DNA from 4 places in the Pectobacterium punjabense genome. Region 1 is predicted to be linked to each of the others. Evidence: predicted binding sites of a transcription regulator. Region 1 holds the regulator's gene; each other region holds the start of a gene.
The links. The regulator CRP, encoded in region 1, controls carbon source genes, mostly activating them, when cyclic AMP is high. The targets are predictions, from matches to a motif close to ATGTGANNNNNNTCACAT.
Positions count from the first base shown of each region.

Region 2: the regulator CRP is predicted to act here: its motif matches at 2,123-2,140, upstream of rhaB (rhamnulokinase).
Region 3: the regulator CRP is predicted to act here: its motif matches at 5,462-5,479, upstream of cdd (cytidine deaminase).
Region 4: the regulator CRP is predicted to act here: its motif matches at 4,386-4,403, upstream of aaeR (HTH-type transcriptional activator AaeR).

Region 1 covers NZ_CP038498.1:4,260,222-4,268,157, reverse strand. Annotated here, with positions in the region: gene E2566_RS19430 (hypothetical protein) at 127-378, shown strand; gene E2566_RS19425 (hypothetical protein) at 605-940, shown strand; gene E2566_RS19420 (2Fe-2S iron-sulfur cluster-binding protein) at 1,070-1,366, shown strand; gene E2566_RS19415 (hypothetical protein) at 1,379-2,053, shown strand; gene E2566_RS19410 (aminodeoxychorismate synthase component II) at 2,330-2,905, shown strand; gene argD (bifunctional acetylornithine/succinyldiaminopimelate transaminase) at 3,026-4,252, shown strand; gene crp (cAMP-activated global transcriptional regulator CRP) at 4,396-5,028, opposite strand; gene E2566_RS19395 (OsmC family protein) at 5,406-5,813, shown strand; gene E2566_RS19390 (phosphoribulokinase) at 5,927-6,796, opposite strand; gene E2566_RS19385 (YheU family protein) at 6,921-7,157, opposite strand; gene E2566_RS19380 (hydrolase) at 7,159-7,936, opposite strand, start outside.
Region 2 covers NZ_CP038498.1:561,294-569,229, reverse strand. Annotated here, with positions in the region: gene E2566_RS02605 (CopG family ribbon-helix-helix protein) at 1-126, opposite strand, end outside; gene E2566_RS02600 (helix-turn-helix domain-containing protein) at 230-1,084, opposite strand; gene rhaS (HTH-type transcriptional activator RhaS) at 1,109-1,948, opposite strand; gene rhaB (rhamnulokinase) at 2,317-3,807, shown strand; gene E2566_RS02585 (L-rhamnose isomerase) at 3,804-5,066, shown strand; gene rhaD (rhamnulose-1-phosphate aldolase) at 5,071-5,895, shown strand; gene rhaM (L-rhamnose mutarotase) at 6,034-6,348, shown strand; gene E2566_RS02570 (methyl-accepting chemotaxis protein) at 6,750-7,936, shown strand, end outside.
Region 3 covers NZ_CP038498.1:1,826,959-1,834,894, forward strand. Annotated here, with positions in the region: gene gsiB (glutathione ABC transporter substrate-binding protein GsiB) at 1-604, shown strand, start outside; gene gsiC (glutathione ABC transporter permease GsiC) at 714-1,634, shown strand; gene gsiD (glutathione ABC transporter permease GsiD) at 1,644-2,549, shown strand; gene E2566_RS08185 (NAD-dependent malic enzyme) at 2,605-4,302, opposite strand; gene cdd (cytidine deaminase) at 4,512-5,402, opposite strand; gene E2566_RS08195 (CidB/LrgB family autolysis modulator) at 5,576-6,271, opposite strand; gene E2566_RS08200 (CidA/LrgA family protein) at 6,271-6,678, opposite strand; gene E2566_RS08205 (GH12 family glycosyl hydrolase domain-containing protein) at 6,886-7,680, opposite strand.
Region 4 covers NZ_CP038498.1:339,034-346,969, forward strand. Annotated here, with positions in the region: gene yhdP (AsmA2 domain-containing protein YhdP) at 1-799, shown strand, start outside; gene tldD (metalloprotease TldD) at 856-2,301, shown strand; gene E2566_RS01555 (hypothetical protein) at 2,380-2,973, opposite strand; gene E2566_RS01560 (hypothetical protein) at 2,983-3,321, opposite strand; gene aaeR (HTH-type transcriptional activator AaeR) at 3,433-4,368, opposite strand; gene aaeX (p-hydroxybenzoic acid efflux pump operon protein AaeX) at 4,701-4,904, shown strand; gene aaeA (p-hydroxybenzoic acid efflux pump subunit AaeA) at 4,912-5,877, shown strand; gene aaeB (p-hydroxybenzoic acid efflux pump subunit AaeB) at 5,889-7,877, shown strand.

The sequences.
Region 1 (7,936 bases):
TGTAAATATTTTTCGTACATATTTTTTTGTTGACAAATTATTTTTTTATTGACCCTTAATTTTACGAAAGGTAGCATTATTAGGATGCATGAAAGCCATTTTCAGACACGCTACTAGGATCGTAAAATGTTCATCTCAGATAAAAAGATCGCAGAAAGTTTAATTGAAAAATCAATTGTTCTTATCGAGCAAATCAAAGCAGAGTTAGTTGTGCTGAAAAGCTCTTTGCCTCAGGAGGAGTATGAAAAGTGTCGGCATGTTGCCGGGCACTTAATTTATACGTTAACGGGTAAGGTTATAAATGATATTTCAATTGATCATCCAGATTTAAAACCAGATGGCTTTACAGTTTATGTAAATAAAGATGCGGATGTGTGATTTTTTTGTTATTTCCTTTCCTTTTTTTGTTATTGTTTTGTGCCATTTTTTAAATGGCACGTGATAGATAAAAGAAAAAGATCTTGATTTCTTTACTAATTATTTTAGTATTGATTGGATTTTTGCGATAAATGCATGTATTTTTTGCCTAAATTATTTTGGTTATTGGAAGATAAAAAACCAAGTATTAGAAACATTAATTAGCATACTTTTAAAGGATTGAGTTATGTTAAAATCCCCTCCCTTGTTGGTATTATTCCCATTGATTTTGTCGTTTGTTTTATTTTCAGGTAAAGCGATCAGTTCAGATGATAAACCCCTTCCTATTGACCTTATTAATGGGAAAGTCAGTTTTATACAAACACAAAATCAAAAGATGTGTATTGTTAAAAGTAAAAAATCGAATGAAATGATTATCGACGAAAAATATTCACTATCCCTGACCGATAGATGTATAGCCGAATGTTCATACCTATTAGATATGCCTGGTGATTATGGAAGTACGAACTTTCAGAGTTGTCTTGCACAATGTAAAGGTGGCGTTGCGATGTGTGATTTCTAATTTTAAAATTATTTTTTTCACTGTATTTTAAAAAATAATCTTGTTAATTTTTTATATTCATTTTCATAATTTTTTTAATGTGTTTATTGGAAAAATTCAATTAGTAAATTTAAAAGGATGGTATGAGTTATGGCTTCATACAAGATACGGATTTTGAGTTGCAGCGGCGGCACCCAAGAAATAATGTGTCCTGATGATAAATATATACTTGATGCTGCTGAAGAAGCTGGAATAGATCTTCCCTACAGTTGCCGGGCTGGAGCGTGTTCTACATGTGCATGTAGGGTGATCTTTGGAAGTTATGATGATAGCGATCAATCTTTCCTTGATGGAACTCAGAGAGGAACATTTATATTATCTTGTACAACATATCCTACATCAGATATGACAATAATGTCTCATGCTGAAGCTGACTTGGTTGAATAAGAGGGTTGAATAATGGTTAGCAGAAGGGATTTTATTTTATCCGGTGTTGCATTCAGCCTTTGTAGCTTGGCATATAGAGTAAATAGTGAAACTGGCGAGCGACTTACAGTAATAAATGCAGTGTTAATTAATAACGTAAATGATATTAATGAACGCTTGGATAAGTTTGTATTTAAAAAAGGTCAATGCAATTCTGTTAAATCAACACAACAGAGTGCTGTAAAAGTTATTATCAACGTTATCCGTAAGTCTACGATGGAGCCTTTAACCGGGAGCAAAGTGGGTTTATGCCTTTCTGATGCTTTCAAATCTAAAGGAAAGCTTGCTTCTGCGACTGAGAGCTGCAACTTAACGTGGGCCGAAATTAGAGATGAAGCACCTGTCGAGTTCATTACCTACATCCCTAAATTGTCTTTAAAAGGAAAGAAGGTGATGAATCCTATGGATATTATCATTAGGGAGGGAAATAAATTTGGTGTCTATCGGTTTAATTTTCCCTTGGATTATTTATCATCGATCGGTGTATTCCAGTCGAATGCGAAAGAAGCGGTAACAACGACTACCCTGACAGATAAAGCAATCGAGCTATATGGGGCAAAGCCAGATACCTCAGTTGCTGAACTACGACCTGATTTTGTTGATGGTTTTTATCGGGTACCTATAACTTTTATCTTGGATGATGCTTAGCTATCGTTAATAGCTCGCGCTCGTTAATCTAATCAATATCTAGCTAAAGTAGGGATTCTGCACATTTAACTCGGAATCTCTGCTTCCTGCCCTCTAACACGCCTCTGGATGCAACTAAGATCGACCTCTCGCCATGCTTCTAGCTATACGCAGATACAATAATCAGTGTTGCATGCGTCTATGAAAAATTCATTGGCATAATTTTCGGGTATTATTGTGGATATCAAGAGTAGGATTAATTTAAATAACTAATATTTATCATAACATTAAGTCAATATGCTGCTAATTATCGATAACTACGACTCCTTTACCTACAACCTTTATCAATACTTTTGTGAGCTTGGCGCACAAGTCGTGGTGAAGCGTAATGATGAACTGACGCTGCGCGAGATTGAACGGCTTGCGCCCGAGCGGTTGGTGATTTCTCCTGGCCCTTGTACGCCAGACGAGGCGGGCATTTCACTGGCGGCTATTCGTCACTTTGCTGATAAGTTGCCTATTTTGGGTGTGTGTCTTGGCCATCAGGCGATGGGGCAGGCGTTCGGCGCGCGGGTGGTGCGGGCGCGGCAAGTGATGCATGGCAAAACTTCAGCAATTGTGCACAACAATACGGGTGTTTTCACCGGGTTGGCCCAGCCTTTGACGGTTACCCGCTATCATTCGCTCATCATTGATCCCGCTTCGCTACCCGTTTGCTTTGAGGTTACCGCCTGGAGCGAATATGAAGGGAAGCGTGACGAGATTATGGGAGTCCGTCATCGCTCATTGCCGCTGGAAGGCGTGCAGTTTCATCCTGAGAGCATTCTCAGCCAGCAAGGGCATCAGCTTTTGGATAATTTCCTTAAAATTTAATCGTATAGAAAGTTATTTTCTTCATCGGCTGATTTAATATTGCCTGCGATTGATTTTTTATGCATATTTATTGACTATATTTTCATTTCTGACGTAATGGACAGCAGAGTGAGGCAGCAAATGGCAGCAGAGCAGAAAGCAGTGACACGGGATACCCACGATAAGGTTATTTTGCCGGTTTATGCACCCGCGAAGTTTGTACCAGTGAAAGGTAAGGGGAGCCGCGTCTGGGATCAGGATGGCCGAGAATATATCGATTTCTCCGGTGGTATCGCGGTCACGGCGCTCGGTCACTGCCATCCGGCGCTGGTTAACGCCTTACAGCAGCAGGGCGAAAAACTGTGGCATACCAGCAATATTTTCACGAATGAACCTGCGCTACGCCTTGCCAGCAAACTGATCGATGCCACTTTTGCCGATCGCGTGTTCTTTGTTAACTCTGGTGCAGAGGCTAACGAAGCCGCATTTAAGCTGGCGCGTCACTATGCGGTTAAACGCCATAGTCCGTATAAAACCAAGATCATCGCCTTCTACAATGCATTCCATGGTCGCACGCTGTTCACCGTTTCAGTTGGTGGACAACCTAAATATGCCGATGGTTTCGGGCCTAAGCCTGCCGATATTGTGCATGTTCCGTTCAACGATCTCGCTGCGGTTAAAGCGGTGATGGACGATCACACCTGTGCGGTCGTGCTGGAACCGATTCAGGGTGAAGGCGGAATTACCCCCGCTACGCCTGAATTTTTGCAGGGCGTTCGTGACTTGTGCGATCAACATAAAGCGTTGCTGGTGTTTGATGAAGTGCAGAGCGGGATGGGGCGTACTGGTAAATTATTCAGCTATATGCACTATGGTATTACGCCGGATATCCTGACAACGGCTAAAGCGTTGGGCGGTGGGTTCCCGATTAGCGCGATGTTGACGACAGAAGAGATCGCATCAGCCATGACGGTTGGGGTGCACGGTACCACTTATGGCGGTAACCCTCTGGCCTGTGCGGTGGCGGAAGCAGCGCTGGATATTATCAACACGCCGGAAGTACTGTCGGGCGTAGCGGCTCGTCACGAGCGCTTTGTCAGTGAACTGGAGAAAATTAACCAGCAGTACGGCGTATTCGAGCAAATCCGCGGGATGGGGCTGCTGTTGGGTGCCGAGTTGAAACCGCAGTGGCATGGCCGCGCGGGAGAGTTCCTGGCTGCTGCAACGGCGCAGGGACTGATGGTTTTGATGGCAGGGCCGAACGTGATCCGCTTTGTGCCATCGTTGATTATTGATGAAGACGATATTGTGCAGGGAATGGCGAAATTCGCTAAAGCCGTCGCGCAGGTCGTTAACGCAGCAAACTGATTACGCCATAAAAAAACGTAGGGAACGTTTTTCAGCGTTGCGTTAGCAACGACCCGTAGGGTGGTGAGCAGGAAGCTCGCCATAAAAAAAGCGTGAAGCAGAGGCTTCACGCTTTTTTGTTGGTAGGGTACAGCGACAGGGATTTAGCGAGTGCCGTAAACGACAATCGTTTTACCGTGCGCAGAGATCAGGTTCTGGTCTTCTAACATTTTCAGAATGCGGCCCACGGTTTCACGCGAGCAGCCAACGATTTGCCCAATTTCCTGACGGGTAATTTTAATTTGCATGCCATCTGGATGCGTCATGGCATCAGGTTGTTTGGCCAGGTTGAGTAATGTTTGGGCGATACGGCCGGTCACATCAAGGAAGGCGAGGTTGCCGACTTTCTCAGAGGTAACCTGAAGTCTGCTTGCCATTTGCGCAGACAAGCGCATGAGGATATCCGGGTTAACCTGGATGAGCTGGCGGAATTTTTTATAGGAAATTTCAGCCACTTCACAGGCGGTTTTTGCCCGAACCCAGGCGCTGCGTTCCTGACCTTCTTCAAACAGGCCGAGCTCACCAATAAAATCGCCCTGATTGAGGTAGGAAAGAATCATTTCCTTGCCTTCTTCATCTTTGATTAGCACTGCGACAGAGCCTTTCACGATGTAGTAAAGCGTTTCTGCTTTTTCACCTTGGTGAATCAGCGTGCTCTTCGATGGATACTTGTGGATATGACAATGGGAAAGGAACCATTCGAGAGTTGGGTCTGTCTGCGGTTTGCCGAGAACCATTCGCTATCATCCTCTGTTGTAATTCACTGCGCAAATTACAGGGGTCAGAGTTCCCTGTACGGCGTGTTTAACTGCTAAAAAAATAAAATTCAGTCTAGTCAGAATGACGTCAGGGAATATACTGGAACCACTGTACCCTTGATTTTCCGGTTGCTGCCTTGCCGCACCGTAAACGTGGCTGGGTATGTCTGGCTACGTCATCATCATCTTCTTCGTTTCTGGCTTTGTCCAGAAAAGGTCTATTCTATTTTCGTTTTAACACAGCTTTAAGGATGTGTCTTGTGTTGTCTCGCTTCAGCATGACAAAGCTCTGATTAACGCTGGTTTTTGTACAGTAACGGTATAAATTTTCAAAAAATTTTTAGTGGAGAGGCATCATGCAGGCTCGGGTAAAATGGGTTGAAGGCTTAACGTTTTTGGGCGAATCCGCATCAGGGCATCAGGTATTGATGGACGGTAATTCCGGCGATAAAGCGCCCAGTCCGATGGAAATGGTGTTGATGTCCGTAGGGGGATGCAGCGCGATTGATGTGGTGTCGATTCTGCAAAAAGGTCGCAATGACGTGGCGGATTGTGAGGTGAAATTAACCTCGGAGCGCCGCTCTGAAGCGCCGCGCTTATTTACCCATATCAATCTACATTTTACCGTGACGGGAAAAGGGCTGACCGATAAAGCCGTCGAGCGAGCTGTTGCCCTGTCAGCGGAAAAATACTGCTCTGTGGCATTGATGCTGGGCAAAGCCGTCGAGGTGACGCACAGTCACGAAATTAGAGTGCTGGAATAATCCCTTTCTCTGGGTACTCATTCTGGTCACTTAAGCCTGTTATTAGGGGAAACATAGGGGGAGGTTCCCGTAGGGAGGCCTCATCCCTGTGGTCTCCCCGTGTATCTTGATGCTTATTCTATCGTTTTCCCTTCGATTAACCGCTGTACCAGCGGTGCCATGATGAGCTCCATCGCTAGCCCCATTTTCCCGCCGGGAACGACTAACGTATTGATGTGGGAGATAAACGACCCCTGCAACATGGCGAGCAGATAGGGATAATCAATATTATCCAACCCCTGAAAGTGAATGACGACGAAGCTTTCGTCCAGTGAAGGAATTGACTTGGCGGCAAACGGGTTAGAGGTGTCCACGGTGGGTACGCGCTGGAAGTTGATGTGCGTACGAGAAAACTGCGGCGTGATATAGGTGATGTAGTCTTCCATGGAGCGGACGACAGAATCCATCACCGCTTCACGCGAATGACCGCGTTCATTGACGTCACGAATCAGCTTTTGAATCCACTCCAGGTTGACGATCGGTACTACGCCGACGAGCAAATCGACATGCTGTGCCACATCATTTTGTTCGGTGACCACACCACCATGCAGCCCTTCGTAGAACAGGATATCGGTAGGTTCCGGCATGGGTTCCCACGGTGTGAATGTCCCGGGAACCTGATTATAGGGAATCGCTTCATCGTAGGTGTGGAGGTATTTACGCGTCTGGCCGCGACCATGTCGACCATATTCGATAAACGATTGTTCTAGCAGGCTGAAATCATTCGCTTCTGGGCCGAAATAGCTGATGTGGCGCCCTAAATCACGCGCTTTGCGGATCGCCATGTCCATTTCCGGGCGGGTATAGCGGTGAAAGCTATCGCCTTCTAACTGGGCTGCACGTAGATCGAACTGCTGGAAAATCTTACGAAAGGCCAAGCTGGTTGTCGTGGTTCCCGCTCCGCTGGAACCAGTAACCGCAATAATCGGATGCTGATGTGACATAAGGCGCGTGACTCCGTGATCGCGATGCGCGCATAGGCTGAAAGCCTGCGCACATTCTCAAAAATGACGTAATGGTTCCCATTGTTAGCATGTTTGGCGCGTTCTTTCACGTCTTTCACCATGCTCAATAAGGAGCATGTCCACCTGCATTGAGCTGCCCGCGTGGCATAATATTTAGCGTCTCATGCAACTCAGACCACACCAAAACGACCTCGCCAGATTGGAGCTGACTACGGATATCTTCTACTTTCTGCGCCAGCGAACGTTCCTGCTCGCCATAATCGGTGCCTTCACGCAGCACGAAAGATTCGATGATGTTATCCAGCGTTTCTGGATCGAGCTGTTGCCAGGGAATAATCACGCTAGGGTTCCTGAGTAAAAGTGGTTCCTGAAGAAGGATCGGCGGCGTGGTCCAAGAATGGGCTAAGCCAGTTGGGAATGCGCTGTTCCAGCCACATTTCCGGTTTCAATAACGTACCACTCACGAAGCCAACATGCCCGCCGTGTTCCGTTAGTTGATACTCAATATTAGACGGTAACTGCGACAGATCGGGAATGACCTCTGACGTCATAAAAGGATCGTCTTTTGCGTGGATGATCAGCAGTGGTTTGCGTATTTGAGGTAACAGCGGCAGCGCGCTACAGCGTCGATAGTAGTCAGTGGCATCGTGAAAGCCGTGGATACGGGAGGTAATGACGTCATCAAACTCGCGCAACTGGCGGATTCGCTTCAACTGCGGCAACTGGATCGGCAGCGTGTCCGGGTAAGCTGCCAGCTTGCGGCTGGCGTTTTGTTTCAACAGGCGCAGCAGGTAGTGCTGATAGACGCGGGAGAATCCTTGTTCCATCCGACGGCTGCAAGGTTCGAGCATCAACGGCGCGGAAACGATGACGGCGGCGGACAGGGAACAGCCTTCACCCTGCTGACCGAGCAGGTAGGCCAGCATGTTTCCGCCGAGAGAAACACCGATGGCAGCGGTAGGCGCCGCGCCCAGCGTTTCTTGCATCCAGTGCAAAAAATAGCTGGCATCGCTGGTTTCGCCAGAATGATAAATGCGTTTCATCCGGTTGGGCTTACCGCTGCACCCGCGAAAATGCATGATGACGGCCAGCCAGCCGCGCTGTTTACAAGCATGTAGC
Region 2 (7,936 bases), 1.1 Mb from region 1:
TTCGGCGATGGCTTCCAGCATTAGCGCATGGGCTGAGCTATGGCGGTCATCGGCCAACGTTTTCAGTCGTTCTTTAATGTCCTGATCGATGCGCAGCGTCGTGGTTTGGCGTGGCGTGTCAGCCATGATGTGCTCCGATTAATATCACTGGTGTCACCAATGATATTAACCCCGAACGATGCAGGTGTCACTATGGCTATACAACGTTAGAACAGGACAAAAAGCACAGTCACTCCGCATCCAGAAAGCGCTGGCGGTAGGCGCTGGGCGAAACACCGAACGCCTGATGGAACACGACAGAAAAGTAATTGCTGTCTTCAAAACCGCACAGTGCCGCAACTTCACCAATCGTTTGCAAATCATAACGCAGCAACTCCATCGCCTTGCATAGCCGTAGCTGACGCAGGTAATGCGGTACGCTCATGCCCGTTTGTTCTTTAAAGCGCGAACGCAAACTGCGGGCGCTAAAGTGGTGCTGTTCGCAGAAGGCTTCAAAACGGAACGGTGCGGCAATACTGGCGCGTAGGGCATTCATCAACATATCTAGCTGGTGGGCATCCGCCAATTGCGGATTATCCGGCGTGTGGCGATAGCGCGCTGCCAGCAAAGCGATCTGCAACAGCAGCGCCTCACTCAGTTGCAGCGACAATGCATCCGATTTCATACACTCCTGCGTCAGCGCATCCACCTTCTCACGAATGGTATCCATACCTTCTGAGCCCAAACACCAGTGGCGCTGGCTTTGCGGATGCTCTCCGCCCGGCAGTAACGTGTGCCAGTCGGCGGATAACGTCAGGCGATTGCGAATATAGAGAATGTTGTCCAATTCAAGCTCGTGGACGGATTCATAGCTGTGACGATCGTGCGCGGAAATATAGAACATATCGCCGCGGGTAATACGGTAAGGCACATCATTCCAGAGATGTAGCCCATTGCCACGCCAGACAATAACCAGTTCGTCAAAATCATGATGATGCAGCGGAAACACCGGCTGCGGGTGCCGTTCGGCAACCATCACGGCATTCTTGTCAGTGAGGAAATAGTCTTCAGTCTGTAATTTCAAACCCCGTATTGCTGTCGCCATTTCCTCACCCGCAGTGACTATTGCCTACTCTTCACGAGAAAACGCCTGATGGCGTAGTGATTTGGGCGCCTGCGAGAATGCCTTGCGGAATTGCGTCGAGAAGTGATTGCTGTCGCTAAATCCACAGGCGTGCGCAATGGTGGTGATCGAGTCATCACTCTGCTGCAACCGCCGACGTGCCTCCAGCAATCTTAACCGATTCAGATAGCGTTGTGGTGTCATACCCGTGTGTTGTTTTAGCTGACGGTGCAATGTACGCAGCGGAAGCGAAAACTGATCGGCCAGACCGCCCCAGTTAACCTCTTCACTGTAATTATTTTGCAGCCAGCCCAACAGCGCCTGCACTCCCTGACGCTCGGAACCGTTACCCTGCGTTTGGAAACAGTGCTGACGCAGCTGCACCAAAATTTGCAGAAACAGGCTCTCGCTGGCAGCAATCGCTTCCGGCGCATCGCTCTGCGCCAGTTCCGCCAGGCTGTTCAGCGATTGCTTTAACTGTTGCATTCCCACCACATTCACCTGCCACTGCCCTTGCCACTCGCCATTTGGACCATACGGCAAAAATGCGGCGATATCAGACAGGAAGCGAAACCCGCGCGGCGAACGGTACAACATGTTGGTCAGGCACAATCCTTCTACATCTTCGAACAGATGCCGATCGTTATCGCGAACAAAGAACACCGTCCCGCTACACAGTGCGTAGGGTTGGTCGTTAAATACATGGACGCCAGCGCCCTGCTCCACCAGCACAATTTCCCAGAAATCATGATAATGCTCAGGAAAGGCCGTCTGTGGGGTACGCGGCTCTACCGCGACCGTCACGGCACGCGAAGTAAAAAAATCATCACCACGAAGTAACGTCATTTCAGCTCTCCATTCAGCCTTTGGCAAAAATGCGACCTTTGAAAAATACAGCCGTTGAAAAAGGCAGTCTTTGAAAAAGAGTAGTCATAAGCCACAAAACCAGCCTTCAAATACCGTCACCCACGCGCCGTCTGACTGCACTTTTTTTAAGATCGCTCCGCCTAATTGATTGAAGTGTGGCAAGGATCACACGGCGTTTCCCCTGATTTTTTCATGGTTATTCTCTGAGTAATTTCCCAGATTGTGAGCCCTTTCACGGTCAGCTTTGTCATTTTGCCAATCGCCTGTTACAGGTGGCACTCACCGGAAGGTGGCTTCTGTTACCGATCCTTACACTGCAACACATTCAACGATAAGGAGTGGCGGCTATGGCGGTGAAGAATATCGTGGCGGTGGATTTGGGCGCATCCAGCGGTCGGGTGATGCTGGCGACGTTCCATACCGCAACGCAGCATCTGACGCTGAAAGAAATTCACCGTTTCAGCAACACGCTGATTTTTCAGGACGGTCATCACCAGTGGGATCTGGCCACACTGGAACACGACATTCTTACCGGATTACACCAAATTGATGCTACGGGTCTCGCCCCCGATAGCATTGGGATAGACAGTTGGGGCGTGGACTATGTGCTACTCGATAAAAACGGACAGCGCGTCGGCCTACCGTATTCTTATCGCGACCATCGTACCGACGGTGTGATGGCTGCCGTCACCGCAGAGCTGGGCCGTGAGGCCATCTATCAACGTACCGGCATTCAGTTTCTGCCGTTCAATACGCTGTACCAGCTCAAAGCGCTGTGCGACATGCCTCCCGACGATCGGGATCGAGTAGAGCATTTGCTGATGATCCCCGACTATTTTCACTATCGCCTCACGGGTCAACGGGTCTGCGAATACACCAACGCCAGCACGACTCAACTGCTCAATCTGGAACAGAAAACCTGGGACGGCGAACTACTGGACTATCTGGATGTGCCGCGCCGCTGGTTGAGCGATCCCGTGCAGCCGGGGCACGCCGTCGGGAATTGGGCCGCGCCGAGCGGGCGGCAGATTCCCGTTACCGCCGTCGCGACGCACGATACCGCCAGCGCGGTAGTCGGTGCACCGTTGCAGAGCCGCGACAGCGCCTACCTCAGTTCTGGCACGTGGTCGCTGATGGGCATCGAGAGCGACACCCCGTTTAACTGCCCGCAGGCGCTAGCAGCCAATATCACCAATGAAGGTGGCGTAGACGGCACCTATCGGGTGCTGAAAAATATCATGGGCCTGTGGCTGCTACAGCGCGTTTGTCAGGAGCGTGGCATCAAGGATTTAGGCGCATTGATTCAGTCCGCCGCCGCTCTGCCCACTTTTGTTAGCCTCGTTAATCCTAATGACGAACGCTTTATCAACCCACCGTCCATGCATCAGGCAATCCGTGACTATTGCCGTGAGCACGGTCAACCCATTCCCCAAAGCGATGCCGAGCTGGCACGCTGCATTTTCGACAGCCTCGCCTTGCTCTACCGGCAGGTCGTGCTGGAGTTGGGCGAATTGCGTCATGCGCCAATCCGCCAGTTGCATATTGTCGGCGGCGGCAGCCAGAACGCGTTTCTGAACCAACTGTGTGCTGATGTATGCCAGATCCCGGTTCTCGCCGGGCCGGTCGAAGCCTCTACGCTCGGCAATATCGGCTGCCAATTGATGGCGCTAGGTGCTGTCACCGACCTTACAGCATTCCGTCACATGCTGACTCATAACTTCCCTCTGCATCGCTATACCCCGCGTGCAGAGAGTGATTTTGCCGGGCACTGGCGTCGCTTTCAGGCGCTCAGCCAGCCAGAAACCGCCCCACAGGGCAAAAAGGAGACTACGCAATGAGCACACCAATTGAAACCGCATGGCAGTTGGCAAAAGCGCGTTATGCCAGCCTGAATATTGACGTAGAGGCCGCGCTGGAACAGCTCGACCAGATTCCGGTGTCAATGCATTGCTGGCAGGGCGATGATGTGGCCGGATTCGAAAACACTGGCGGGCCATTAACGGGCGGTATTCAGGCCACCGGCAACTACCCCGGTAAGGCAAGTACGCCGGATGAACTGCGTGCCGATCTGGAGCAGGCATTTGCATTGATCCCCGGCCCCAAGCGGCTGAACCTGCACGCTATCTATCTGGAATCCGCACAGCCTGTCGCCCGTAACGAAATTGCCCCAGAACATTTCAGCTCTTGGGTTGCGTGGGCTAAACGCCACCAGCTTGGGCTAGACTTTAACCCGACCTGCTTTTCTCATCCGCTGAGTGCAGACGGCTTTACGCTGTCACACCCAGACGAAAAAGTGCGCCGCTTCTGGATTGAGCACTGTCAGGCAAGCCGTCGGATTTCTGCTTACTTCGGTCGCGAACTCGGTACACCGTCAGTCATGAACATCTGGGTGCCGGACGGCATGAAAGATTTAACCATCGATCGTCTGGCGTTCCGCCAGCGGCTGCTCAGCGCACTGGATGAGGTCATCGCCGAACCGCTCGATCAGGCACACCATATCGACGCCGTGGAAAGCAAGCTGTTCGGGATCGGCGCGGAAAGTTTTACCGTCGGCTCCAGCGAATTTTGTCTCGGCTACGCAGCCAGCCGCGGCACCGCACTCTGTCTGGATGCCGGACACTTCCATCCGACGGAAGTGATTTCCGACAAGATCTCCAGCGCGATTCTTTACGTCCCGCGCCTGCTGCTGCACGTCAGCCGCCCGGTGCGCTGGGACAGCGATCATGTCGTGCTGCTGGATGACGAAACGCAGGCTATCGCTCACGAGATCGTGCGCCATAAATTGCTTAATCGCGTCCATATCGGGCTCGATTTCTTTGATGCCTCAATCAACCGCATCGCGGCCTGGGTCATCGGCACGCGCAATATGAAGAAAGCTCTGCTGCGCGCGCTGCTGGAACCCACGGAAACGCTGCGCACATTGGAGCAAAACGGCGATTACACCGCACGTCTGGCGCTGCTGGAAGAGCAAAAATCGCTGCCGTGGCAAGCCGTGTGGGAGCACTACTGCCAGCGTCATGACGTCATCCCAGGCAGCGACTGGCTGCAACAGGTACGTCAGTATGAAGAAACTATCCTCACTCAACGTCAAGGGTAAGACTATGCAAGCAATTCTCTCTTCCTGGTTTGTACAGGGAATGGTTAAAGCCACCAGCGACATGTGGCTCAAAGGCTGGGACGAACGTAACGGCGGTAACGTCAGCCTGCGCCTGACGGCTGAGGATGTGACGCCTTATGAAAGCGATTTCTATCCGCAGCCGCGTCATGAAGCGCTATCACAGCCAATGCCAGAACTGGCGGACTGCTGGTTTATCGTTACGGGCTCCGGCAAGTTCTTCCGCAACGTTCAACTGGACCCGGCGGATTCACTGGTAGTGTTGCAGATCGATAGCGACGGCAAAGGCTACCGCATCTTCTGGGGGCTGACCAACGGCGGGTTGCCAACCTCTGAACTGGCCTCGCATTTCCAGTCGCACATTGTGCGCATGGGTGTGACCCATGGACACGATCGCGTCATCATGCACTGCCACGCGACCAATCTGATCGCCCTGAGCTATGTGCTAGAACTGGATACCGCCAAGTTCACCCGTGAGCTATGGGAAGGTAGCACGGAGTGTCTGGTCGTCTTCCCTGACGGCGTAGGCATTGTGCCGTGGATGGTGCCGGGCACCGATGCCATTGGCGATGCCACCTCCGAGCAAATGAAGCGTCATTCGTTGGTACTGTGGCCATTTCACGGCATTTTCGGTACTGGCCCAACGCTGGATGACGCCTTCGGCCTGATCGATACTGCCGAGAAATCCGCCGAAGTTATGGTGAAAGTCATCTCGATGGGCGGTAAGAAACAAACGATCTCTACCGAAGAGCTGATCGCACTGGGTAAACGTTTCGGCGTCACTCCGCTGGAAGCCGCGCTGCGCGTGTAGTTTAGATAATACGTGTAGTTTAGATAATACGTGTAGTTCAGATAATGCATAGGCGCATACAACATTGCCTTCAATCTCACAACGCCACGGCATACCATCGTGGCGTTCTGTTCTGCTAACGATGATGAGGACGCAGCCATGTTGCGTAAAGCTTTTGTGATGTCGGTTTTTCCTGACTGCCACGACGAATATCAGCGTCGTCATAACCCGATCTGGCCGGAATTGGCCGAGGTGCTGAAAAACCACGGGGCGCACCACTACAGCATTTTTCTAGACGAGCAACGCAACCTGCTCTTCGGTTATGTAGAAGTCGAATCCGAAGCGCGCTGGGAGGCGATTGCGCAAACGGAAGTCTGCCAACGCTGGTGGAAACACATGAGCGACGTGATGCCCGCCAACCCCGATAACAGCCCGGTCAGCGCTGCACTGAAACCTGTGTTTTATCTGGACTGAGTAATGCTTTGAACTAAGAATAATCCTGCGGAGGTAATATAATAAATATATTACCTCCGTAATTTGATGAATAAATTCTGTTACAGACAATTGTTATTTTAAAAGATATAAATAACTATAGATTGTTGACGATAGTCACATTTTATTTATCCTATTTGTGAATACCCCTCTTTATATCAATAATAAAAACATTTATTAAAATAATTTTTAACCCTCCATTATCAGGGTAAATATATTATCAATTTTTGATTTATCAGGATTTAGTGTTGACATGTTAATGCAGGGTGACATTAAACTCCATTTATTCATTAAGGCCAATTTATCGAATTCCGTATTATAAAGATCTTATTTTCTTTGCCGTTATCACTACTACCTTCTCTATATAATCAATAAGAATAGCGATGAAATTTTCTCAACTCACAGTGCTTTCCAAGTTATTACTCGGCTTTTCCGTGCTGATAGCAATGATGTTGCTATTAGGTGTGGTTTCACTACTCCAGCTTAGCGTTAATAATAGTCGTATTGATGAATTAAGCAGCAGCAGCCTACCCGGCGTACGATATAGCCTGGAAATGCGCGGTGTGCTGTCTGAAACACGTTTACAGCAAGTACAGTATATTGACTCAAAAACGCCTGAGGAGCGTGAAGGTCACCGTAAGGAACTATTGCAAAACGCCGATGCCTTCCTTACTGCGTTTAAGAACTATCAAGCGGTTGCCAGCAATGAGGATAAAAAAGCACTGATCAAGGTGATTGGCGAAAACTTCTCTGCTTTCAACTCAGTCAACGCCACGCTGATTGACATCGTGAATCGGGGCGATTTGGAAGAAGCCAGCAAGATCAGCGGCGCAAGCTCTGGCAAATATCGCGGCCAGCTCATGAAAGACCTGGCGAAACTCGTCGAGATGGAAATCGCCACAACAAAAACTATCGTAGACAGCGCCGAAACGACATACCGTACCTCACAATACTACGTGTGGGGGCTGCTGGTGTTGGCTCTGCTGGCAACCATTGCTATCGCGACGATTATTTCACGTAATATTTCTCGTCAGCTCGGCGGCGATCCTCATTACGCACAAGAAATCATGACCGAGATCGCGTCCGGTAACCTGACAGCAAAAATCCAGTTGCGTCAGGGCGACAACTCGAGTCTGCTCGCGTCAATCAACCACATGAACCAACAGTTGATGAACATCGTGCATACCATCATGAACGGCAGTGAATCCATCTCGCTGGCATCCAGCGAAATTGCTCAAGGTAACAGTGACTTGTCACAGCGTACCGAAGAGCAGGCTGCTTCGTTGATTCAGGCATCGGCCAACATGCAGCAGTTGACACACACCGTGCGGCAGAATGCGGATAACGCTAAAGAAGCCAGCCAGTTGGCGCAGCAAACGTCGGAAACCGCCTCTCAAGGTGGGCTCATCGTGGATGATATGCTTAAACGTATGCACGAGATCTCCGACAGTTCACAGAAAATTGTCGATATTATCGCCGTGATCGAAGGTATTGCCTTCCAGACGAATATCCTGGCATTGAATGCCGCAGTAGAAGCGGCCAGAGCAGGAAGCGAAGGGAAAGGTTTTGC
Region 3 (7,936 bases), 2.4 Mb from region 1:
ACTGCCGGGCAGCATTGATTATTCAGTAAACTATCAGCCGTGGCCTTACGATCCAGCGAAGGCACGCGAGCTACTAAAAGAAGCAGGCTACCCGGACGGTTTTACCACCACGCTATGGTCGTCGCATAACCACAGTACGGCGCAGAAAGTCTTGCAGTTCACGCAACAACAGCTTGCACAGGTTGGCGTGAAAGTGCAGGTGACCGCGATGGATGCGGGGCAACGCGCCGCGGAAGTCGAAGGCAAGGGCGTGAAAGAAACGGGCGTTCGCCTGTTCTATACCGGCTGGTCGGCATCGACGGGAGAAGCGGACTGGGCGCTGTCGCCACTGTTTGCGACCGCTTCCTGGCCACCCGCGCAGTTCAACACGGCTTTTTACAGCAACCCGCAGGTTGACGTAGATCTGGCCAATGCGCTGAAAACGACGGATCGAGCGGAAAAACAGAAACTGTATAAGGATGCGCAGGACAAAATCTGGGCCGATGCACCGTGGATTTTTCTGGCGACAGAGCGCTTAGTGTCGGCTAATAGCAAGAAGCTGACCGGGTTCTATGTGATGCCGGATACCTTGTTTAGCTTTGATGATGCCGATCTGACGGAGTAATCCAGCACGAAAATATGACCAGGGAGTCGGGTGGCCATGGAGCTACCCGCAGTGGTCAACACTCGTCCACTCATAGGAGAGTCTGACGCATGTCTGTGGAAAACTGTTCATGCTGAATTATTTTATTAAACGGCTACTAGGGCTGATCCCCACGCTCCTGATTGTGATGGTGCTGGTGTTCCTGTTCGTTCATCTGTTACCCGGCGATCCGGCGCGTTTAGCCGCCGGGCGGGAAGCGGATGCTGTCGTTATCGAGATGGTGCGGCAGGATTTGGGCTTGGATAAACCGCTGCCGCACCAGTTCTGGCACTTCTTCACTAATATCCTGCAAGGGGATCTGGGTACGTCGATCGTGTCGAAGCGGCCTGTCACGGAAGAGATCGCTATGCGCTTTATGCCGACCTTTTGGTTGACGGTGTCTAGCATGGCGTGGGCGGTGATTTTTGGCATGGCGATTGGCATCGTCTCTGCCGTATGGCGCAATGGCTGGCCAGATAGGATTGGCATGACGTTGGCGGTATCTGGTCTCTCTTTCCCGGCGTTTGCACTTGGCATGCTGTTAATGCAGATTTTTTCCGTCGAATTAGGCTGGCTACCAACGGTGGGGGCGGATACCTGGCTGCACTACATCTTGCCTTCCCTGACGTTAGGTGCGGCAGTCGCGGCGGTGATGGCGCGTTTTACCCGAGCGTCATTTGTTGATGTGTTGCAGGAAGATTACATGCGCACGGCGCGGGCAAAAGGCGTGCGAGAATCGCTGGTGGTCGTGAAGCACGGGCTGCGTAATGCGCTGATTCCGGTGGTCACCATGATGGGGTTGCAATTTGGCTTTTTGCTCGGTGGCTCCATCGTCGTGGAAAAAGTGTTCAACTGGCCGGGTTTGGGACGGCTGTTGGTGGATGCGGTGGAGATGCGCGACTATCCGGTGATTCAGGCTGAAGTGTTGCTGTTTTCACTGGAGTTTATTCTGATCAATCTGCTGGTTGACATGCTGTATGCCGCGATTAATCCAGCCATTCGTTATAAATAAGGAAAGGGAATGAGACACTGGCGACGTAAAGCTATGCTGGCGACGCTCCCTGTCATTAGGGATAAACCGGTTCGTACGCCATGGCGTGAATTCTGGCGGCGCTTTCTTCGGCAACGCGTAGCGGTTGCCGCTGGTCTGTTTGTGCTGCTGCTGGTTGTGGCTGCGTTTCTGGCTCCGTATCTGGTGCCCTATGATGCCGAGAACTATTTTGATTATGAACGCCTGAACGAAGGCCCCTCTGCGGCACATTGGTTGGGGGTCGATTCATTAGGGCGTGATATTTTCAGCCGAATCCTGATGGGGACGCGTATTTCGCTGGCGGCGGGTATTCTCTCGGTGCTGGTGGGGATGATTATCGGCACGACACTGGGGCTGTTGGCGGGCTACTACGAAGGATGGACGGACAGAATCATCATGCGCATAGGCGATGTGCTGTTTGCCTTCCCTGGAATATTGCTGGCGATTGCCGTAGTGGCGATGATGGGCAGTGGGATGGCGAATGTGATTGTCGCTGTGGCGATTTTCAGCATTCCAGCCTTCGCCCGTCTGGTGCGAGGCAACACGCTGGTGCTGAAACAGCTCACCTATATCGAATCGGCTCGCAGTATTGGTGCCAGCGACGGGACGCTCATCTTCCGGCATATCTTGCCCGGTTCGGTGTCTTCCATCGTGGTGTTTTTCTCGATGCGAATTGGGATGTCGATCATCACTGCGGCTAGCCTGTCATTTCTGGGGCTTGGTGCCCAGCCGCCGATGCCTGAGTGGGGGGCGATGCTGAATGAAGCGCGGTCGGATATGGTGATTGCACCACATGTCGCCATCTTCCCGAGTCTGGCGATATTTCTGACGGTCTTGGCGTTTAATTTATTAGGCGACGGTCTGCGCGACGCGCTCGACCCGAAATTGAAAAGCTGAATAAAAAAAGCGCGACAATGAGTGCCGCGCTTTTCAGCAGTAAAACCGTCAGCGCTTAGAACGACGTGCGTTTATAGCTGCGGTACTGTGGTTGCCAGAAGTTATGGTCAATCGCTTTCTGTAAGGCATCAGCAGAGGTGACGACGGCCACGCCTTGCAGCTGTGCGGCTTTACCCACTTCCAGTGCGATGCGCTTGGACACCTGCTGGATATCGGACAGATCCGGCAGCAGAGCGCCTTCGCCGTTATTCGCCAGTGGCGAGCAGTCAGCTAACGCGCGGCTGGCAGCCATCAACATACCGTCAGTGATACGCTTGGCGCCCGATGCCAGTACACCTAATCCGATACCTGGGAAAATATAGGAGTTGTTGCACTGCGCGATAGGGAAGACTTTATCCTGATAGTTAACCGGAGAGAACGGGCTACCGGTTGCGACCAGCGCTGAGCCTTCTGTCCAGCGAATAATATCTTCTGGACGCGCTTCCACGCGAGATGTTGGGTTAGACAGCGGCATCACGATAGGGCGAGCGCAGTGCTTGTACATCTCACGAATGATTTCTTCCGTGAACAGGCCAGGCTGACCGGAGACACCGATCAGGATGGTTGGTTTGGCATTGCGTACCACTTCCAGTAGTGAAATCGCGTCGCTGTTGCAATCCCAGTCAGCCAGCAGTTCACTTTTCTGCACCAGCTTGCTCTGGAAATCGAGCAGGTTTGGCAGTTTGTCCGTCAGCAGACCAAAGCGGTCAACCATAAAGACGCGTGCACGTGCTTCTTCTTCGCTCAGCCCTTCGGATTTCATCTGTGCGACGATTTGCTCAGCGATACCACAGCCCGCGGAGCCCGCACCCAAGAAGGTGACCGTTTGATCGCGCAACTGCGTACCTGCCGCGCGGCTAGCGGCAATCAGGCTGCCGATAGCGACGGCGGCGGTGCCTTGAATGTCATCGTTAAAGCTACAGATCTCATCACGATAGCGGTTCAGCAACGGTGTGGCATTTTTCTGTGCGAAGTCTTCAAACTGCAACAGCACGTTCGGCCAGCGGCGTTTCACGGCCTGAATGAACTCGTCAACGAAGGCATAGTATTCGTCGTCGGTAATGCGCGGATGGCGCCAGCCCATATACAGCGGATCGTTCAAGCGCTGTGGGTTGTTGGTGCCGACATCCAGAACGACTGGCAGGGTGTAGGCTGGGCTGATACCACCACAGGCGGTGTACAGCGACAGCTTACCGATTGGAATCCCCATCCCGCCGATACCCTGATCGCCCAGACCAAGAATACGCTCACCGTCGGTGACAACGATGACTTTTACGTTCTGCTTGGTGGCGTTTTGCAGCATATCGTCGATATGTGCGCGGTTAGGGTAGGAGATAAACAGGCCGCGGGCGCGACGATAGATATCAGAGAAGTGCTCACAGGCTTCACCAACGGTCGGGGTGTAGATGATAGGCATCATCTCACTGAGGTGACCGTCCAACAGACGGTAGAACAGCGTTTCGTTGGTGTCCTGAATGTTGCGCAGGTAAACGTGTTTTTCAATATCGTGTTTAAATTCCTGATACTGGCGCCAGGCGCGTTCTGCCTGTTCTTCGATAGTTTCAACGGCTTCTGGCAATAGACCTGCAAGGTTAAAATCAGCACGCTCTTCTTCGGTAAACGCGCTGCCTTTATTCAGCAAGGGGAATTCAAGCAAGATTGGACCAGCGTAGGGGATATAGAGAGGGCGTTTGCTTTCGTATTCTAATTCCATGGCTTTTTACTCTTCGGATAGCAAAAAAGAAACTCAGGTGGTGTCGATGCGAAACTGCTGCGAATCTTAAATTACCCAGAAAATATGTACAGAAAATGTTAATTAAAATAGTTACAGATGGCTTGCATATTAGTCAAAATACAGGCTTTATCGATTCACCTCTCTTTTTTCACCTTTGCGTCGCTGATTTTTTGCGCTTCTCGCAACCCTTATTCCTCAATAAAGTGGTGCTCAACGTCGGTGCAACCCAGTTCGGCTAGCATGATTTGTGAGATCGCCCAGTGGCTGACAGCAGCATTACGGCGTTCAACGACGGCGGCATGTGCAATGGTGCAAGGCGCTTCGCCTGCCAGGTTCATCAGATTTAACGCGGCCTGTAAGGGCGGCAGGCTGGGGTTGAACGCCGCATTTTCTGCATAGCGACCGGTATAGAGGTTGCCATTCGTCGTTTCTAGCGCAATGCCGCTGATCGCTTTGCTGTAAGGTGCGTGGCTACGGTTAGCGGCATCCAGTGCATGACGCGCCAGCGCATTCACATTCTGCAATGTCGCGCCGTGGTTGATGTCATCCATCAGTAGGGTATCGATGTTCAGATCGACGGGGCCAAAGGCATCGGGCAGATAGTGGCTAAGCACCGCAGGCTGGCGACCCGGCAGTTGAATACGCAGCGACGCCGCATTGCGCAATTCATTCATAAACTGGCGGCAGTGGCCACATGGCGTGTAGTTCACCGTCACGGCTCGCAATCCACGCTCATTGCGTAGCCAGGCGTGGCTGATGGCACTTTGTTCGGCGTGAACCGTTTGTTGAAGCTGAACGGCGGTGAACTCCATGTTCGCGCCAAAGTAGAAATTCCCGCTGAGTCCTTGTGCAATCGCACCAACCTGAAAATGCGAGATGGAGGCTTGTGCGCAGGCGGCTGCCAGAGGTAATAGCGCAAAGGCTAACGCATCGGTGTCTAACTGACTGGCCTTGCAGACCGCCTCTACGTCATCAGCGGTTAGCATCGCGGCGAAATCCGGTTTATCGATCAATGGGCGGATCGCAGCTTGCAGGTTGGCAGGTAATTGCTGGAAGGCGTTTTCGAATCGTGGATGCATATCGGCTTACTCTTTTTACCCGTCAATGACGTCATGTTAGAAAGCAGAGTAGCAATAAATTGTGATCAAAATCTCTTTATTGAATGAAATGACTGCAACTTAATCCTTAAATGCGAGATGTATCTCAATTTTATAGTGAGGACGCTGCGTGATAGGCACCGTCCCCGCTAAATTCAGCCAATGAGGTTCAAGAGTACGGGGAACACCAGCGGTGCAATCAGCGAGGTAATGATCCCACATATAACCAGTGCCAGTGAACTGAATGCCCCTTCCTGATAATCCACTTCGGCGCAGCGCGCCGTACCGAGTGCGTGCGAGGCGGTGCCCATCGACAACCCGCGTGCCGCTTTGGTTTTGATACCCACACGCTCGAACAGGCTGTGGCCTAAGACCGCACCAAGGATGCCGACAAAAATTACGCAGACGGCGCTGATAGCGGGAATGCCACCGATGGAGCTGGCTACCGCCATCGCAATAGGTGTAGTGACGGATTTTGGCAGTATTGAGGCGGCTATTTCCGGCGATGCGCCCATCCACAGCGCCACCAGCGTACCAGAGATAATTGCTGTCAGGCTACCGATGAAGCATACGCTGATGATCGACTTCCAGCGGGCGCGAATTTGGTGCAACTGTTCATAAAGTGGAAACGCCAGCGCGACTACGGCAGGTTGCAGCAAATCGTTAAGCACTTTGCTGCCTTGAAAGTAATGCTCGTAGGGGATCTTCAACACCAGCAGTAGCGGAATAATAATCGCCATTGACACTAACAGCGGATTTAACAGGGAAAGCTTGGTCAGCACGGCCAGCTTACGTGCGGCGAAAAAAACCAGCAGAGTAAGCGGCAATGACCACCATAAGTAGCTGAACATTATTCGTTATCCTTCGGGGGCGTGCGATCGCTGGCTAGGGCTCGTTCACGCTGCATAATCTGGGTACTAAAACCGACAACCAACATCACTATAAAGGTACTGATCAGACAGGAAACGACGATGGGGCCAAACTGTTGGCTGACCAGATCGTAATAATTCATAACGCCGACCCCAATGGGGACGAATAACAATGCCATATGGCGAATAAGAAGATGGCAGCCCGGTTTCACCCACTGTGCGGGTAGGATCTGCGAACAGAGCAGGGTGAACAAAACCAGCATACCGATGATACTGCCGGGGATAGTGAACGGAAGTAACGCGGATACCGCATTGCCTGCCAACAGGCAGAGATAAATCAATGCGAAAGCGCGTAAATACTGCCAGCAAATGATGAACGTATTACGCATGGGAAATTCCTGATTAGCCGAGGGGATTATCATAACGCTAATGAAATTTACGTGCCACAGCTCACGAATTATGTCAGGCAAGGCGAGCAGGCCTGAAAAATGAGTGGCGCGAGTTCAGGCTGAACATGAAACGAGAAGCGGATAAGATAAATTTGGTTCAACCCCCGCGTGTATGGATTGGGGGGGAACCAGAAGGATATAGACGCGTTATTTTACGTCTACGCCCCACTTGGTGATGTCAATCTGTCCATCACCGCCAAAGATCTCTGTACCGAACTGAACGCTGCTGATATATTTTGTATTACTCATCCATTTCTTGGTTCCCACTAGATAGTTGGTGAAATGGCGAATATTGAGTGATGCGCTGTTGGTATTAGAGGTACGGACAAAGGAAAATACGTTCCACCCTTTGCCATTACCCGCATTGATCCAACCTTTGAATACATTCCAGCTACTGCCTCCAAGGAAAACTGTTTCAATATAATCACCGGCTGGGCCTGCATTGGTATTATTTAGCCAGATCATTAATTCATCGGTAGGCGTAGAATCCCAATTGGCTTTATCGGTGGTGTGGAACCATATGTCATAAGCGGCATTATACGTGCCGGTAGATTTGATGGAATAAGTGACGTTGCTGGTAATGCTTTTATTACTGGATAATTTTATCGGCAATCCACTATTTTCCGTATAACCCGCTGTCCAGTGCCAGCCGCTCACCAGTGATGGATAGGCTTTAACGCTGTGGCTACTGCTTGGCCAGTGCCAGTTCCACCCCATGCTGGTTGGGCTATTATAGAAAACAGTTTGCCGCCATCCTTTTACTTCATCTTTTCCCCAGACGTTATTGAATACATAATATTTATTATTTTCAAAATAGAGTTTGTCAGCATCCTTTGAAGAGCTGGCAGCAGAAACTGTTAATGGTGAGAGTAATAAGGCAGATAAGAGTACGGGTAGCAATGTGCGGAAATTTCGCTGTGATTGGGTATTCGTAATAAGCATAATAAATCTCCTTTTACTATATGCTTGGGATATTTCACTCTGAAATCTAGCATGTGCTCAGTCAGTGTACATATCTAATTAAATATAAATCGTGGTGTGCTTAACAGTTATTGTTTTTTATGTGCTATCAGCATAATTCAATTCATCACTCATGGATAAAATGAAAATCTTATTCATGGAATAATTATAAGAACGGTAATGAATAGTGATAATACGAAGTAAAATCAAGAGCCGTGGTTTTGAGGCACACAGGATC
Region 4 (7,936 bases), 870 kb from region 1:
GTGCTGGATTATCGGGCAGAATATGGGGCGTATTCAGGGAACGCTACTACCAGAAAAGGAAAAACTAACGCTGACGGACGGCCTCATTGATACAGGTAAGGCTCGCCTGACGGTCAACGGTACCTGGCAGGAAAACGCAGAAGGCGTACGGACCGCGCTAAAAGGCCGTCTGACGGGGGAGAGTCTGGAGCAGAATGCTAACTGGTTTGGTGTCGATTCACCGCTGAAGGCCGGTTCTTTCGATGTGGATTACGATCTGTATTGGCGTGGTACACCTTGGGCGCCGGATATTGCCAGCCTGAGTGGGATATTGCACACACGCATTGGCAAAGGTGAAATTGCCGAAGTGGGCGCCGGTCAGGCAGGGCAACTGCTGCGTTTATTGAGCTTCGATGCGCTGATGCGTAAGCTGCGGTTTGATTTTAGCGATACGTTTGGTCGGGGGTTCTATTTCGACTCGATTCGCAGTACTGCATGGATTAAAGACGGCGTGCTGCATACTGATGATATGCTGATCGACGGGCTGGAGGCGGATATCGCGATGAAAGGCGATCTCGACCTCGCTAAGCGACAGGTCAATATGGAAGCAGTTATCGCCCCGGAAATTTCTGCGACGGTGGGTGTGGCGACCGCATTTGCTGTCAATCCGGTTATAGGGGCCGCGGTGTTTGCTGCCAGCAAAGTGCTGGCGCCGCTATGGAACAAGATTTCGCTGATTCGCTACCAGATTTCCGGTAGCCTCGATCAGCCAAAGATTCAGGAAGTGCTGCGTGAGCCGAACAAGAAGAAAGGCGAATAATGCCGTTAGGGCAGCGCAGTATACTCAGCCGATTATCTGATAAAGAGTGAAAAACTATGAGCCTTTCGTTTGTCAGTGAGCAGTTACTCACCGCCAATAAATTGAATCTTGACGATCTCGCCGCTGTGCTGGGGTCGCTTAATGAGCGTCGTCTGGACTATGCCGATCTCTATTTCCAGTCCAGCTACCATGAATCTTGGGTACTGGAAGATCGCATCATTAAAGACGGGTCTTACAATATCGATCAGGGCGTGGGTATCCGGGCGATTGACGGTGAAAAGACCGGGTTTGCGTATGCCGATCAGATCACGTTGAATGCATTACATCAGAGTGCGCAGGCAGCACGCAGTATTGTACGGGAACAGGGCACTGGAACGGCGCATACGTTGGGTGAAGTGTCACATCGTGCGCTCTATCCGACGTTGAATCCGCTGGATAGTCTGACGCGTGAGGATAAAATTGCACTGTTGCAACGTGCGGATACGGTTGCTCGTGCTGCGGATACGCGGGTGCAGGAAGTGTCAGCGAGCCTGACTGGCGTGTATGAACTGGTGCTGGTGGCTGCGACCGATGGCACGCTGGCGGCGGATGTGCGTCCACTGGTGCGTCTGTCAATCAGCGTGCTGGTTGAAGCTGAAGGTAAACGTGAGCGCGGTAGCAGCGGCGGCGGCACGCGTGGCGGCTATGCGTATTTCTGGGAAGTGACGGACGGCGAACCGCGCGTCGATGCGTGGGCGAAAGAAGCTGTGCGCATGGCGCTGGTTAACCTGTCGGCGGTGGCCGCACCCGCAGGGCCGATGCCTGTAGTGCTAGGCGCAGGCTGGCCGGGCGTGTTGCTGCATGAAGCGGTGGGTCACGGCTTGGAAGGTGATTTTAACCGTCGCGGTACGTCAGTGTTCAGCGGGCAGATGGGTAAACTCGTCGCGTCAGAGCTGTGTACGGTGGTGGACGATGGCACGTTGAGCGGACGTCGCGGCTCTCTCTCAATGGACGATGAAGGCGTTCCGGGGCAGTACAATGTCCTGATTGAAAACGGTATTCTTAAAGGCTACATGCAAGACAAGCTGAATGCTCGCCTGATGGGCGTTGCGCCGACGGGCAACGGTCGCCGCGAATCTTATGCGCATCTGCCGATGCCGCGTATGACCAACACCTATATGCTGGCTGGCAAATCCACGCCGGAGGAGATTATCTCCAGCGTCGAATATGGCCTGTATGCGCCAAACTTTGGCGGGGGTCAGGTGGATATCACCTCTGGCAAGTTCGTCTTCTCGACGTCCGAAGCGTACCTGATCGAAAAAGGTCGTATCACCACGCCAGTCAAAGGTGCGACGCTGATTGGCTCTGGCATTGAAGCGATGCAACAGATCTCTATGGTCGGCAACGATCTAGAGTTGGATAAAGGCGTCGGTGTGTGTGGTAAAGAAGGGCAAAGCCTGCCAGTCGGCGTGGGTCAGCCTACGCTGAAGCTGGAAAGCCTGACCGTTGGCGGCACGGCGTAGTTTGCTCTGATCCTCCTTTAAAACCGCGCTTTATGAGCGCGGTTTTTTTCTTGGGTTGTGAGGTAATGGAGTAAAAAATCAGGAAACCGCGGCAATAATCGACTTGAGCTGCTGGATGTGTATTTCATCTCGCTGTACCAAGACGTCTTCCTTAATTTTGAGAACAATGCCTTTTAACAGGTCTGTTGTGCTGGAGATGTTTGTCGCGGCTTTTAGTTCGTCGATGTCTGCCGCGACATGTCTGCCTTTAAGAGAAAGACGTTTCTCGGATTTTCCTTTTGCCAAATCACTTTGCAGAAAACGCGGGATATCTTGTGCTGCTATGCGGTCGGCCGCCAGTGTATGAAGATAGTATTTCATCAGAGTGGGAATAAAATCGGGCTCGCCACCTAATTCGCAACTTGCCAGATTCAGGATGTCTATCATGTGCGCAGGGACTCTGCTTTCCAGCGCCTTACGCTGTACATCCAGCGCTTTCTTAATCATGGGCGTAGACTGATGGGGAATGGTGGCAACATTCCCGCAGCGATTGCAAACGCCAACCAAAACCTGTCTCACCACGCCACTGTTGTCGCTGAATGGGACGTCTTTAAGCTGAAATGTCGCAGTTTCAAGTGACTGGCATGTGTTACAGATAATGGACTGTGTATCGCCGACTTTGAAAATTTTCATGTCATCGCCTCAATGGTGGACGCTAATAAAGACACAATCCGGCTCGGTAAAATACCATTTGATATACCACGGTATTCCCCGATGGCGGCAACGGATGATATGAACATCAATATGCGCTGCAAAATGATGGGGTGAAGACGCGTAGGATGTCCCCGCAGATTGATAAATAATATCAATGAGTTCTGTTATTGATGCTTGCCCAGTTGCCAGCAAGTTCTTCGTACTGATGTTCCCTCTGGCTTCATGCAACACATTACCCGACTGCAAACAGACAATAAGCTGCTTTTTGGCATCCTTGAATCCCATCCCTTCACCCATATTGTACGAATTTATTCGTACGTCATCCATGTGATTTTTACTTTCTTGAACGAAAGAAAGAGGTATAACGCACGAATGGTGGTATGGGGATGTGTTTTGTATGAAAGAGGGAAACGCCTCGCATTTTCCTCTTTGCACAACCTATTTTTTTTCCTCGCCATGGTCTTGCCGATAGCCTTGATACGTCAGGGCGACGTTTTTGAAGTATTCCGTCATGTAGTTAATGCAGACCTGTACTTTTAGCGGCAGGTTGTCTTTGCGAGTGTAGAGCGCGTAGACCGGGCGCGGGTCGGAGTGGTAGCGATTGAACAGAATCTCGATTTCGCCGCGCTTGATCTCGTCCACGATCCACATCAGCGGAACGTATGCGATGCCCGCTCCGGCCTTGAGCCAGCGTACCAGCGTTTGTGGGTCGTTAGTGACAAAACGCCCTTGTGGCGTGACGCGGGTCGAAATGCCTTCCGGTGCGATTAGTTCAAATTCGCTGTCGGGCCGTACGCTGTATTCCAACCAGGAAAAGTTCACCATATCTGCTGGCTTATCCGGTGTGCCGTGCTGCGCCAGATAGCTTTTCGCGGCGCAAACTACCATCGGCATCGAACCTAAGCGTTTCGAAAACAGGCTGGAATCCTGTAGCGCACCGACGCGAATGACGATATCCAATCCGTCGGCAATCAGGTCGGGAGCGGGAATCCCGGTGACCAGATTGACGGACAAACCGGGATATTCCTTCAACATCTCCGCAGTCATAGTGGACAACACATTCTGTGCCATGGTGGACGAACTACCAATGCGCAGCGTGCCGATCGGCGTGTTGTTGAAGGCATAAAGCTGTTCATGAACCTCATGTGCTTCATGCAGCATGCGACGGCAGCCGTGATAGTAAATCTTCCCCGCCTCCGTCAGCCCAATACTGCGCGTACTGCGGTTAAGCAGCTTAATTTGTAGTTCATCTTCAAGCTTGGTGACGGTCTGGCTGACGGCGGATACGCTCATCTGCAACTGGCGAGCGGCGGCGGTAAAAGAACCAAATTCCACCACGCGGGCAAATACCGACATACTCTTTAGTCTTTCCATTATTCACTCTGGCTTAAAAGTGATTTAGATCACACTATGTAGATAAGGTGATAATAAGCAGCCATAATATAGCCTATCCGGTGGTGCCGGGTGGAACATTGTCTGCTCAGGGTCCTCAATGATTATAATTATTTACTCAATATAAGTAATACGCTGATTTCCCATCGTTAGTCATCGCTACTCATCAGTTTAACGCTATCTCATTCGCTGGCAGCCAGCCTGCGGGATGAAGCGCTTTTGTCTATGCTGAACGTCAGTATCAGACAACATAATTTACCATCCGGTAGCGAACCTGCGCGCTACCGCTACCTAATAGAAAAAAGGAAAAGAGGATGAGTTCACTCCCGGTTATGGTGCTGTTCGGTCTGTCATTTCCCCCCGTATTTTTTGTGTTGCTGGTGTCATTGACCCTATTTTTTGTCGTGAATCGCCTGCTGCAACCAACGGGGATCTATGACTTTGTCTGGCATCCGGCGCTGTTTAACAGCGCGCTGTTCTGCTGCTTGTTCTATTTACTGTTCCGTTACGGCCTGTGAGGCATCTGTGAAAAATTTCTTTTTAACCTTGTTTAGGCAGCAGGCCGTGCTGATAAAAAAACTGAGCCGTGTTGTCATCACGCTGGTGGTTGTGCTGTGTGCGATTGTGGCCATTTTCCGTGTTTGGGCGTTTTATACCGAATCGCCCTGGACGCGTGACGCTAAATTTACTGCGGATGTGGTGGCAATCGCGCCGGATGTCAGCGGCTTATTGAGCGATGTTCGCGTGACGGACAATCAACTGGTGAACCAAGGCGATGTGCTGTTTGTCATCGATCAGCCGCGTTACCACCAGGCTGTTGCGCAGGCGGAAGCCGATGTTGCTTACTATCAGGCGCTGGTAACCGAAAAACGTCGGGAGTCAGGACGTCGTGCGCGGCTGGGCGTCAGCGCGATGTCACAGGAAAATATCGATCAGTCTAGCAATGCGCTAGAAACCGCAACACACCAGCTTGCTAAAGCGCAGGCGGTATTGTCGCTGGCGAAACTGGAGTTGGAGCGCACCGTGGTACGCGCCCCTGCCGACGGTTGGGTGACCAACCTGCATGTGCAGAGCGGTGAATTTATCGAACGTGGTAATACGGCAGTGGCGCTGGTGAAGAAGGATTCGTTTTACCTGCTGGCGTACATGGAAGAGACCAAACTTGAAGGTGTCCGCCGCGGCTATCGTGCGGAAATCACGCCGCTGGGTAGCGAAAAAATATTTTACGGTACGGTCGATAGCGTGGCGGCTGGGGTAAATAACAGCAGCAATAGTGCGAATACGAAAGGCCTGGCTAACGTAGATTCCAATCTGGAGTGGGTGCGTTTGGCACAGCGCGTGCCGGTAAAAATTCGTCTCGATCGGCAAATGGGTGACCTCTATCCGGCTGGTACCACGGCGACCGTGGTGATTACCGGCGAGCAGGTCAACAATGATAAAAAACCGTCACCGCTCATTCGCCTGCTTTATCGCCTGCGTGAGTTTGGCTAAGTGAGGCGATGATGAAAACTGCGTCGTTGACCCGCCCCATGTTCTTTACGACACCGAAATTTGCACGCCTTCGCTTTGCTTTCAAACTGAGTTTTGCGATTGTGCTGTCCCTGTTTCTGGGGTTCCATCTCCAGTTAGAAACCCCACGTTGGTCGGTGCTGACGGCGGCAATTGTCGCTGCTGGCCCGGCATTTGCCGCAGGCGGTGAACCGTTCTCCGGTGCGATTCGCCATCGTGGCATGCTGCGTATTGTTGGGACTTTTATCGGCTGTATTGGCGCACTTGTCATCATTATTGCCACCGTTCGTGCCCCTGTGGTAATGCTGATGTTGTGCTGTATTTGGGCAGGTTTCTGCACCTGGGTATCCTCGCTGGTTAAAGTTGAAAACGCCTATGTATTCGGGCTGGCAGGCTATACCGCACTGATTATTATTGTGTCGACGCAGGGGACGCCGCTGTTGACGCCGCAGTTCGCTGTGGAGCGCTGTAGCGAGATTGTGCTGGGCATCGTCTGCGCCATTCTGGCTGATTTACTGTTCTCTCCCCGTTCGATCAAGCAGGATGTTGACCGCAGTATCGGCGAATTATTAGTGGATCAGTATCGGTTACTGCAACTCAGCATGAGCGAGACGGAGAAAGAAGCGATAGATGCGGCATGGCACGCGCTGGTGCGCAAAACGACTGCGCTAAACGGCATGCACAGCAGCCTGATGCTGGAGTCCTCGCGCTGGCAGAATAGCAATCGCCGCTTAACGTCGCTGCATACGCAATCGCTCACGATGATTACACAGGCGTGTGAGACCTACCTGATTTTGCAGGACGTACCGACTCCCGTAAAAAGTAGCCTGAAACGGGTGTTAGATCAGCCCGTTGAGTCATTCCGTGATGTGCATTGCCGTGTGAAAGCATTGCGCCATCTGATCGCGCTTGACAGCCGTGACGTGCCGCCTACGCTGGTCAGTTGGGTAGGGGCTGCAACGCGCTATCTGCTATTGGCGAAAGGGGTGCAGACCAACGGGCGTATCACGGCGATTGAAGCTGACGTGCTGAACAGCGATGTTGAAGTTAAAGCGCCATCAGCCGAAACCCATCATGCCATGATCAACGGCTTACGTACCGGCGTGGCGACGGCGCTGGGTTGCCTGTTTTGGCTCAGTACCGGCTGGACCTCTGGCAGCGTGTGTATGGTGATGATTGCGGTGGTGACGTCGCTTGCCATGCGGTTGCCGAATCCACAGATGATGGCGAAAGATTTTCTGTTTGGGACGATCTACGCGCTGCCGCTGGGTGCGCTGATGTTTATGTTTATCATGCCATCAACGCAGCAAAGTATGCTGTTGCTATGCCTAAGCTTGGGGGCGATGGCTTTCTTTCTTGGTCTTGAAGTACAAAAGCGTCGGCTGGGCTCGCTGGGGGCATTGGCCAGTACAATCAATATTCTGGTACTGGATAACCCGATGACATTCAACATTAGTCAGTTTCTGGACAGCGCGATCGGCCAGATCATCGGTTGTTTTCTGGCGTTGATGGTGATCCTGCTGATCCGGGATAACACCAAAGCACACACGGGGAGAACGCTACTAAACCGCTTTGTGTATGGCGCGGTTTCGGCGCTGACGACTAACACGACGCGGCGCAAGGAAAATCACTTGCCAGCGCTATACCAGCAGCTGTTCCTACTGCTGAGCCGCTTCCCTGATGACATTGCCAAGTATCGCCTCGCGCTGTGGCTGATCATCATGCACCAGCGTCTGAGAACGCTGGATATTCCGCAAAATACAGCACTGTCTGCCTTTCATCGTCAAATTCGTGCGACGGCGGAGCAGGTGATTTCAGCCCGACGCGATAGCACACGTAGTCGCTATTTCACGCAGCTGTTGGATGAGCTTGAACGCTATCAGCAGATGCTGACAGAACAACAGCTTCCCACGAGTGTGACTGCGCCAGTAGGGCGATTAACTGGGATTTTACGTGATTATCAGCATGCGCTAAGTAACTAACATTGGGGGAGACGGTACGAGCAGGGCGCTATTTATGTGATGAGTTTCATTCAATAGTG